2 regions of the Paenibacillus uliginis N3/975 genome follow, and region 2 is predicted to be linked to the other one. Evidence: riboswitches for the same ligand, from Rfam matches in the RefSeq annotation. Region 2 holds a riboswitch; the other holds the start of a gene.
What was found. A riboswitch is a leader RNA that binds a small molecule or an ion and turns the genes downstream of it on or off. The one in region 2 is predicted to bind cobalamin.
Positions count from the first base shown of each region.

Region 1: linked by a shared signal. The riboswitch ahead of B9N86_RS21925 (anaerobic ribonucleoside triphosphate reductase) and the one ahead of B9N86_RS05170 (ABC transporter substrate-binding protein) in region 2 are both predicted to bind cobalamin.

Region 1 is NZ_LT840184.1:4,647,817-4,653,535, reverse strand. Features, by position in the region: gene B9N86_RS21945 (replication-associated recombination protein A) at 1-236, shown strand, start outside; gene crcB (fluoride efflux transporter CrcB) at 315-716, shown strand; gene crcB (fluoride efflux transporter CrcB) at 713-1,069, shown strand; gene B9N86_RS21930 (PCYCGC motif-containing (lipo)protein) at 1,118-1,648, shown strand; cobalamin riboswitch at 1,759-1,937, shown strand; gene B9N86_RS21925 (anaerobic ribonucleoside triphosphate reductase) at 2,143-4,365, shown strand; gene nrdG (anaerobic ribonucleoside-triphosphate reductase activating protein) at 4,362-4,862, shown strand; gene B9N86_RS21915 (RNA polymerase sigma factor) at 5,214-5,719, shown strand, end outside.
Region 2 is NZ_LT840184.1:1,099,500-1,105,218, reverse strand. Features, by position in the region: gene B9N86_RS05175 (FecCD family ABC transporter permease) at 1-646, opposite strand, end outside; gene B9N86_RS05170 (ABC transporter substrate-binding protein) at 643-1,647, opposite strand; cobalamin riboswitch at 1,885-2,095, opposite strand; gene lplA (lipoate--protein ligase) at 2,361-3,362, shown strand; gene B9N86_RS05160 (IS3 family transposase) at 3,535-4,395, opposite strand; gene B9N86_RS05155 (helix-turn-helix domain-containing protein) at 4,410-5,117, opposite strand; gene B9N86_RS05150 (metal-dependent hydrolase) at 5,313-5,719, opposite strand, start outside.

The sequences.
Region 1 (5,719 bases), 2.9 Mb from region 2:
CCGCCATGGAGGAGTTTAAATCGGCTGAGGTGCCGCTCCATTTACGCGATACTCATTATCAAGGTGCCGCCAAACTGGGACATGCGGGATACAAATATCCTCATGACTATCCAGGACATTATGTGAAGCAGGATTATTTACCGAAAGAACTTGCACGTCGGGTGTTTTATCAGGCGACAGAGCAGGGCAATGAGGCTAAAATATCCCATAACCAGCGTTTGCGCAGAGACGAGTAAAGGAATTCGAAACACTTGATTCATTGAATGAAGTGCATGTTGTACATCTTGAATGTTACGGTAAGGAAGGGAAATCGTATGGGAAAGAACCTGCTCTTTGTGGGTGCGGGAGGGTTCGGTGGCACATTACTCCGCTATGGTCTGGATGAGATAATACCTGCTCCACTAAACGGCTTTCCGGCAGCTATCCTGTTCATCAACCTGGCGGGATGCCTGTTTCTAGGCTGGTTTTTGACTTACTGCTTATCTTCCTCAAATATCTCTGCACAGGTTCGTCTGTTCATCGGCACCGGGTTTACGGGGGCGTTTACGACATTCTCAACCTTTACAGTGGATACAGTCAGGTTAATCGGTAACGGTCAGGACGCAGTCGCCGTGATCTATGTAATCGTAAGCGTTGTTGGCGGTCTGCTCATGTCCTGTATCGGTGTTTGGCTGGGACGGAAGATGTCTTCGAAGCGAGAAGGTGCGGCAGTGTGATTTTGTGGATAGGATTAGGCGGGATTGCGGGAGCAGTTTCCCGTTATTGCGTTGGTGTTTGGCTTGGAAAAAAAGCACAGGGGACATTCCCGTGGGCTACGCTTCTCGTAAATTTGGCCGGTTCCATCATACTTGGACTTCTTGCCGGTTATTCGGATCGTCTTCCTGAAGCCGTTTACAGAATGCTCGGGACCGGCTTTTGTGGGGCTTTTACCACATTTTCAACCTTTGGTTATGAAGCGGTCACCTTGGCAGGAAACAAGAGATACATACAAGCATTCTCATATGTTCTTATATCGGTTATGTTGGGTCTTGCAGGGGCATGGACAGGAATCTATATAGCGGCTCAGTGAAATAATCGATAAAGGAATTTTGTGGCCATTATGGGGAGGAAATGAATAATGTATAAACGTAAATTTGCAGTATTGATGCTGTCTGCAGGTCTGTTGCTGGGTGGTTGCGGCGCTGAGAAGGCACAAGAGCCGGCAGAGAGTAATCAAGGAACTGAAACGGTTCACGAACATGGTTCACAAAAGAAGCTTGCTAATGGAGATCTTCAAGAAGTTACAGCGTCTGCGAAGGAACTGCCAACGTTCTTGGACGGTAAAAGCGATGAGATGCGCACTATATATGCACTCGCAGCTCAGGAGAAAGATGTGCTTACCTGGATTCCATGCTACTGCGGCTGCGGTGAAAGTGCAGGGCACGAGAGCAATCTGAACTGTTTCATCAATGAGGTTAAAGAAGACGGCAGCATTGTGTGGGATGATCACGGCACACGCTGTGGTGTTTGTCTGGAAATCGCAGTAGAATCAGCTAAGATGGACAGTGAAGGAAAAAGTTTGACTGAAATCCGAAAGCACATTGACGAAAAGTATAAGACGGGTTACGCGAAACCGACTCCTACCCCAATGCCGACAGAAGCGAATTAATTTCCTACAATTTATCGACGCCATGTGGTGCACGCCCTCTCCAGAAGTTTTCACCTGTGATTAATGTTACAGTTAAAATCTATATGTTGTTATATTGTTTGATGTAACAACTACATATAGTGCTTGATGGTCGATCGGATATGTCCGGTCTTAAAAGGGAATCCGGTGAAAATCCGAAGCGGTCCCGCCACTGTAACAGCTTCTCGAGGCGAACATTTAAGAAACAATCTCGTTTTCTACGCCAGTTCGTGAACTGAAGTCAGATACCTGCCATTAAGACAACACGGTGTGCCTACGGTTGATAGGGAAGTGTTTCGAATGGAAGGGTTGTCTGGTCCGTTTTTATTTGACTGGATTAAACGGTTCTTTATGAAGCATGTATTCCGCAGACACTTGCGGTAGCATGCTTCTTTTATTGTTCACTTCGATTGTACCGCACACCGTGAAGGGTTGATTAATACGCCTGTATAGGTATTTGCATAGGAGGAATCGTGATGAAGGTGATTAAAAGGGACGGAACATGTGTGGCGTTTGAAGTTACACGGATTATGAGTGCGGTGAATAAGGTTTTTGAGGCTACTGAAGGAACTTCCAGATATGAGGCATCGTCCAGGATCGGTACATTGGTGGAAGCTGAGACGGTTGGCTTGGAGCAAATGTCTGTGGAAGAAATACAGGACCTTGTCATACTTTTTTTGAATAAAACCGGGTATAGACAAGCAGCTGAAGCTTATACAGAGTACCGTGAGGCACGTGACAGGGAACGCATGAAGCGTGGGGAACTGTACAAGATCAGCAGTGATGTTATCGGCGTTAAGGATCTGGATCTGCTTCGGGAAAATGCCAATTTAAACGGTGAATCTTTCAGTGGAAAAATGAGCCGGATCGGATCGGAATATGCCAAGTGGATGGCGACTGGCTTTATGCTGCCGAAACCGTTGAATGAGGCGGTAAAAAACGGATATGTATATGTGCATGACTTGGATCAATATGCACTGGGAACGACCAATTGCATTTTCATTCCATTTGATCGGCTGCTAGAAAACGGCTTTAATACGGGCAACGGTTCGGTCCGTCCTCCACAGAGCATCATGACCGCTATGGCACTGGTAGCCATCATATTTCAGTCTCAGCAGAACAGCCAATTCGGTGGGGTCTCAGGTAATAAAATAGATTGGGATTTGGCGCCCTACGTGGGTAAGTCCTTCCGTAAGCATTTTCGAAAAGGGCTTTCTTATTTCAACGAAGGCGAATTGAACCAAGGAAAAGAGATTTCGGATTTGGAGATGCATATAGATAATCACTCGCTTGAAGAGAATTATCCCCGTACATATATGTTTGCTTATGAAGAGACCGTAAACGAAACGAAGCAGGCCGCGGAATCTCTGATCCATAATTTGAATACGATGAGCAGCCGGGCAGGGGGACAAATTCCGTTTACCTCGTTAAATTACGGGATGTGTACCTCTACCGAGGGTAGACTGGTTTCTCATTCACTTCTCGACGCTACAATGAGAGGACTTGGACGCGGAGAGACACCGATATTCCCGCAGCATATTTTTCAATGTAAAAACGGGATAAATCAGGTGGAAGGTGATCCGAACTATGATCTGTTCCTTAAAGCGGTAGAATGCTCCAGCCGCCGGTTGTATCCGAATTTTGTAAATGTGGACGCATCATTCAATCTCCCTTATTACCGGCCGGAGGATCCCGATACGATCATTGCAACCATGGGATGCCGTACGAGAACGATCTCGGACCGATTCGGCAGAAACCGGTTGAGCGGGAAGGGCAATTTGTCTTTTAACACGATCAACCTGGTACGGCTTGGGATTGAGCATGGTGTAGTAATGGATCAGCGAGAGGAACCGGATTTAACCGGATTTTTCGAAAGTTTGGAGCGATATATGAAGGTTGCTGTGGAAGGATTGATCCACCGGTATGAAATTCAAGCCAAGCAGCCGGCAAAAGCGTCTGATTTTATGATGCGCGAAGGGGTCTGGGAAGGCGGGGAGAAGCTCGCCCCAGACGATGCGGTCGCAGAACTTATTAAACACGGATCGCTGGCACTCGGTTTTATCGGTCTAGCAGAGTGTTTGAAAGCTTTAACAGGACAACATCATGGCGAAGACGAGATGGTCAGAAAGATGGCGCTCGATATCGTTGGAAGGATGCGTGCTTACTGTGATGCCATGAGCGAGCAGTATGATTTGAATATTACGCTTTTTGCCACTCCAGCAGAAGGTCTGTCCGGAAAATTCACAAAGTTGGATCGAACCACATTTGGCAGTATACCGGGTGTAACCGACCGGGAGTACTACACGAATTCATTTCATATTCCTGTATATTTTCCAGCCGCTGCTTTTCAAAAGATTCAATGGGAAGCACCATTCCATAAGCTGTGTAATGCGGGTGCGATCTCGTATGTGGAGCTGGACGGCAACGCACGGCAAAATACAGCTGCATTCCGGAATATAGTCCAATTTGCGCTTAAACAAGACATTGGTTATTTTTCCGTTAATCATCCATTGGATCGGTGTCCTGTCTGTGATTACGAAGGAATCATCGGTGCATCTTGCCCTGAATGCGGGGTTGAGGAGGACAAGGTGCTGTTCCATCGTCTACGCAGAGTAACGGGTTATTTAACAGGCAACTATACGGAGCGGTTCAATTCAGCCAAACAGGCTGAAGTTAAGGATCGGGTCAAACACCGATGAACATCTGCGGCTATATACCGGAAAGCATTAATGAAGGCCAGGGAGTCCGTGCGGTTCTGTTTGTTAGTGGCTGCCGCCACGCCTGTCCCGGGTGTTTCAATACGGCTTCTTGGGATTTTGAAGCCGGGGAACCATTCACTGATGAGTTGAAAACTCGAATTCTGGAGGAAATTGCATGTAATCCATTGCTGGAAGGAGTTACGTTGTGCGGTGGAGATCCCTTTTTCTCAGCGGAGGAATGCATTAGTTTTCTGTCTGACTTCCGAGAGTGCTGTCCTGATAAAAATGTATGGGCTTATACAGGTTTTACCTTTGAGGCGGTTATGAGACAGCCGAAGCTAAGGCAGCTGGCGCTTCTGTGTGATGTTATAGTTGACGGTAAGTTTATTCAACAGGAGAGGGATACTTCATTATCATTTCGTGGAAGTCGGAACCAGCGTCTGGTGAATGTCGCATTAAGTGTGAAGAAAGGCTGCGTGGTGGAAGTTTCTCTATGATGGAGAGGCTGAAAATAATAAAAAGGCATGCCCTTCAGGTTACTTGAACCTGTAAGGGGCATGCCTCTTTCGTATGTTTTAGCCCTTAGTTAAAATCTAAGAAAGACGGTTAGGAACGCTGGTCCTTAATAATGCCAGAGAACAAACTCGCTTGGTCAGTGAATGGTTGATGCATAGAAACACCGGGATTACCGGTGTTTTTTCTTCGGCTATCAACCGCTTATGGTCATTGGACGGTCAATAACTTATGCTCGAAACAGGATTATTTTAATCGTTTTTAATAAATTTGTGAACCAAGTGCAAGGTGATGACAATGTATAGTTGAATGATCATTCGGAAAGGAGAACCTCATTGGATATCGATGAATTCAGCAATCTTGTGAATATGCACGGAAAAGCCGTCTACGGGTTTTGTTACCGCTTAGCCGGAAATAAAGCGGATGCGGATGATCTGTATCAGGAAACGTTTCTAAAGGCGATGGAGATGCTCCACAAATTGGACGCCAATCACAATCCGAAGTCATTTCTGATCTCCATTGCCATCCGCTTGCGCAAAAACCATCGCCGGAAATGGGCCCGGAGGCAAAGGATAATGCCCAGCGTTGAGCTCAAAGAGGGTGTGGACAAGTTCTACGGGGGAGAAGAGGCTGGGAAACCGGAGGAAGCGGCGCTATCTGGCGAGCTCAGCCGCATTATCCGTGCAGCCGCAGACAACCTGAACGATAGGTTGAGAATTCCGCTTTATTTGTACTATACCGCAGACATGTCCGTTGTAGAAATTGCGGAGATGCTGAAGATTCCCAAGGGAACCGTAAAAAGCAGACTATTTCTAGCGCGTAAAGCCATGAAAAAGCAATT
Region 2 (5,719 bases):
AGCCTATAATGAAATAGGGGAAAAGGACTGCCGTATACGACCATCCCCGCATGCTTAAGCTTCCCATCGTCCAGAATAGAATGTCGGTTAGTGTGTCTCGTGACATTACCGTCAAGAATGAAACGACCGCTCCTAAAAAGGACTGCATAACCACACCTGACAAAATCAGTGCATGAGTCGGTATTTTACCGTGATCCCGGGCGAGAAACAGCACGATCCACAGTGTGATGGTCCCGGTCATAAATGCAACGATCGGTAAGGTCCAGGCACCTGCAAATGAATACTGCAATCCGTAGAAGATCAGAAACGCAGCACCAAGTGATGCACCGGAAGATACACCAAGCGTAAACGGATCGGCGAGCGGATTTCTAAGCACCCCTTGAAAAGCAGCACCGGCCACCGCAAGGGATGCCCCAACCAGCATACCGAGCAGTATACGGGGAAGTCGTACCTTCATGATGATCTGCTCGGAAGCTACTTCCCAGTTGGGAACAATAGAGTCCCCGATCCAGGGCAACCGGTGAAGAAGCATGGCTCCAATTTCCTTAACGGGCAGATGGACGGAACCGATGCCGAGGCTGACGATCAGCGTCAGCAGTAAAAGCAGGAGCCCCACCGTTCCATAACCCGCAAGTTTTTTACTCATGGGGTCATCAGTTCCGGATAGACCGCCTTCGCTACTTCAACCAATCCTTGAGTTACACGAGGTCCTGGGCGGCTGATCAGATTGTCATCAATTTTAATCAGCTTATTGTTTTTCACAGCTTCGATTTGGTCCCAGCCGCTGCGGTCTTTAATGATTTGATCCAAAGTTTTTTTGGTGGATTCTTCCACGACATTGCTGGAGTACAGAATCACATCCGGATTCGCTGCAATAATCTTCTCTTCACTGATTTCAAACCAGCCTTCGCTGTCACCAGACACGTTGGCTGAATTGCTGATATTGAGCATCTCATCCAGATATGTGCCCTTTCCTACCGTCCAACCCGGTGAGAACTCAACATACACTTTTTTCTCATCCTCATCTTTTACGGATTTAACCGCTTCCTTCACAAGGTCCAGATCCTTCTGCATTTGATCTATGATGCCTTGAGCTTCCGCCTGACGGTCCGTAATCTTTCCAACTACCTTAATGTTGTCCATGACTTCAGCAATCGTCTTCGGGTCGTTCACGAACAGCTTGATTCCGAGGTCGCGGAGCTTCTGTACGTTCTGTTCATTCATCGCTGCTGTAAATATAACATCCGCGCCTGAAGCGACAATGGCCTCAACATCCATTTCATAACCGCCCATTTTCGGCTTGGATTTGGCTGCCTCCGGGTAGTCGTCCACTTCGGATACGCCGACAATTTCTTCATCCAGGCCAAGCGCGAACAGTTTTTCCGTCTCGGAAGGAGACAGCGACACAACTTTTGCTGGAGCCTTATCAAATGTCATTTCCTCGCCAGTAGCATCCTTTAAAGTTAACGGATACACCGTTTTGGCGTTTTCAGCGACAGGTGCTTCCGGTTTCTGACCTTGTTCAGCCTCCTGTACAGGTGCTGGTGTCGCCTCCTTCGGAGCTGTTTCTCCTCCACAAGCCGCCAGCGACAGGACCAGCATCAGCACCGCCAACATGGCGGACCATGACTTCATTATTTTTTTCATCGATTTTCTCTCCTAACTCTAGTTTGAGAACACTGGCTTGCCTTAGGTACTCAATAAACCTGATTTTTGACGGAAATCCTTACATCCAACCACAAAAAAGCCCCTGATTTCTCCTTAGAAGAATCAGGGGCTACGTTTCGGAAACAATGAACCTTATCCAATAAATAGGAGTTTAGCTATAGTACAGCACCTCACCCACATTAGGTCCGCCAAACGTAATCCCTTCCTCGAAGGACCGTCAGATCATTTACGCGGGCAGGTCTCCTGACTTACAGGTTGAAATGACACCTCCGCCTTCCCGGCCCTGTATAGGCCAGTGGCAGTAATAGAGGATATCCCTGATTCACAGTGGCGGGACCGTGCCGGACTTGCACCGGCTTCCCTTTTAACCCGGGAGCAAAACATATGCTTTGCTTATTCTCCAGGACCTCGCGAGTATTGAATATTCTTTTTTGCCAAGCTTACTTCTCTTTTGACGATTATATGAAATATCCTCTCGGCTTACAACCTGAAACTTCACAGAGAAAAATTGAATAGCCGCTCCCCGCTTGCCGTGGACCTTATTTCTGGCCTGTATAACCATCATGGATATCTCACGTATTTATTCGTATGCGCTTGTGAATTGCCCCTCACCCTTTGCCCTGAAGCCGGACATTGGTTTACAATAGATCTGAAGCTTTATACCAGAAAAGAAACTATACGGAGGCGTACATATGCTCTTTATCGATAATCAGGGAATCCATGATCCTTCCATTAACCTAGCGATTGAAGAATACGCTTTGAAGCACTTACCTATGGAAGACAGCTATTTGCTCTTCTACATTAATCAGCCGTCGATTATCATCGGCAAACACCAGAACACGATTGAAGAGATCAATCAGGAGTTTGTCCGTGACAACAATATACAAGTTGTTCGGCGATTGTCCGGAGGCGGTGCTGTATACCATGACCTCGGCAATCTCAATTTCAGCTTTATTACAAAAGACGACGGCCAGTCATTTCATAATTTCCTGAAGTTCACCCAACCCGTTATCGATTTCCTTCAAAAAATGGGTGTTCCGGCTGAGCTTAGCGGCCGGAATGACCTTCAAGTCGGAGAGAAAAAGATTTCCGGCAACGCCCAGTTCTCCACACGAGGACGTATGTTCAGCCACGGGACTTTAATGTTCGGCCTTGATCTAGACAATGTTCAGGCTTCACTTAAAGCTAACCCGGAGAAGTTCAAATCAAAGAGCACGAAATCAGTGCGCAGCCGGGTTGCCAACATTAAGGAGCTGCTCGGTACAGATATGACAATTGAACAGTTCCGTGCAGAGCTTCTGCGTTCGATCTTCGGAATGGAGCCAGATCAAGTTCCACAGTACGTTCTTCAAGAAAAAGACTGGGAAATGATCAATCAAATCTCCAAGGAACGTTACCAAAACTGGGACTGGAACTATGGCTTATCACCAGAAAGCAATGTGAAACACGCGAAAAAATTCCCGGTCGGCATTATCGACATCCGTATGAACATTAAAGACGGGCATATCGGTGAGATTAAAATTTACGGCGACTTCTTCGGTGTAGGCGATGTCGCCGATATCGAAAATGCGCTTCGTGGCAAACGTTACGAGGATAATGAAGTAAGAGAAGCCCTCTCATCCATTGACGTCAAGCATTACTTCGGCAATCTAGAGTTTGATGACCTGATCGGTCTGATTTTTTTAGAGGAATAGAGGAACAGTACTGACGTCACGATTCTAACAGGGATATCTTTCAATAAAAACAGGTCACCCGAGGATTTGAAGTGCTCCCTGTCAAGTAGACAGTGTAAAAAACAAAAAATGGTTAGATTATTTCCCTCAGTTCAAGTTAACAGAGCTGAGGGTTTATTTTCTTTTCTCATCGTTAAGCAGCTCGTCGATACTCGTTGGGAGACAAGCCATTTAATCGCTCTGTATAGCGGTAATTGTTGTAGTAGCGGATATAATTTCTCACGTCTTTGAGGACGTCTTCATAGGTTTCGTGTTTCGTCAGATAAAAGCTTTCTGCCTTCAATGTACCCCAAAATCGTTCAATGGGTTGGTTATCCAGGCATCGGCTCACACGAGACATACTTTTAGTAAAACCGTACTTAACCTGAAGTCGACTGTACTCATGTGAGGTATATTGGAAGCCTCTGTCGCTATGGAGAAGTGGAGTCACCCCCGGGTTCCTCCCGTAAGCTTTCTTCACCGTATCCATGACGAGTTTATTATTGTTGGAGTGGCTTAGCACCCATGAAACGATGGAGTTATCGTATATATCAACGATAGCGCTTAGATAGGCTTTACGACCATTCCCATACTTCAATTCTGTTACGTCTGTGCACCACTTCATATTAGGAGCATCTGTTTGAAATTCACGATTCATTACATTTTCAGCTACATGGATTTCAGAGGCTCTCACGTAGTTCGGTCGTTTCTTGCGAATCACCGATTTCAATCCAAGAGCACGCATAATTCGATAATAACGCTTTTTGTTGTAATTTTTTTTAAGTTTGCGGTTCAATTGGATGCGCATTTGGCGATAGCCAAGCACTCCCTTCCGCTTGTCATAACGAAGCTTTACTTCTTTTGCCAGCGAAAGAATTTCAAGTTCCCTGTGGGATGGCTTCCACTTTAACCATTTATAATAGGCAGATCGAGCGATTCCGGCTATCTCACACAGCTTCGTGAGGGCATAGCCTTTCTCAGCGTGCAGTTCTTGGATAGCTTGGTACAAGTCCACATGCCGGACTAACGTTAGCGTGTATTTCGTCGCTTGATCTCTGCCAACTTTTTTGCGAGGGCGTTCTCCATTTCTAAATATTCGTTCCGTGCTTCCAGTTCTTTGATCCGAAGTTTGAGTCGTTCATGGTCATCTAGCTCTTCTACAGGCTTTTTGCGACCACGATTGTCCTTGAGGGACTCCTCGCTGCCAGATTTATATTTTTGCACCCATGAGTAGACCTGGGTATAAGAAACATTATATTTTTCTATGGATTTCTGATAATCCAAATCATTGGCGATCGTATACTGCGCGATTTCAATGCGTTCTTCGAAAGTGGTTTTACGTCCTTTATTCATACGAGATAGTCCCTTTCCTTTACGAGTAGGTTTTATTTCTTTCCTACAAGTATACTTGGAAATCCATCCCATCAAAACACTTATACTCGAAATATGATACTTCTTTGTCGCCTCTCGTATAGAATGATTTCCGGATAAAACATCCCTGATGGCAGCAAGCTTCAGTTTCTTTGAGTATGCTTTATGTCCTCTGGATTTCTTTAATCCTTCATAACCATCTACTTTATATTTTCTTATCCAATCTTTAACCGTGTTTTTATCTACCCCCAACTGCTTGGCTTCATAACTGGGGGTCGTCTCATGCTGAAGGCATCGCTCCACGATACGTAACTTTACATCAAAAGAAATTGAATTCCTTTTGGACATCATAAAAACTCCCATCATTAGTAGAGTAGAATTTTGTTTTTTTCTACTGTCTACTATGATGGGAGCATATCAATTCATCCTTGGGTGACCTGCTTGGTTTTATAGTCGATTGTGCACTTCTTGAGTAGGAATGATTCGTCACACGTAGCGTCTTACAACAGACATGAGGGGCGTCCCAGGTCATTGGACCTTTTGGGACCACCCCTGTTCGTTTTATTTGGATGCGATGAATACATACCAGAGAAGGACGAGTGTGAGCACGATGCACATGTTCTCTACTGTGTTACCCCATTTGCTACCAGTGCTCATTAGTTTGAACTTCACTCTGAATTTCAGCGGGGGTAATGGCCGTATTCCCCTGTTCGTCAGCATATCAGCGGCCAAATGAAGGGCATAAGACATTCCACCTGCAATCCATAAGCTCTCCCCTCCTGCTGTTCCTTTTGTTGCGAAATAGAGCAGCATAGCCCAGCCTGCCGCAGCATATGCAGTATGCGTCAGACCGCGATGGGAAACGAGTGTGGAAATCATCAGTACGCATCCGGCAATCGTGTTCCACGGGCTGAAGGCTTGGCCGAACTGAAGAAGTCCCAGACCAATCATAAACATCACGATATGAC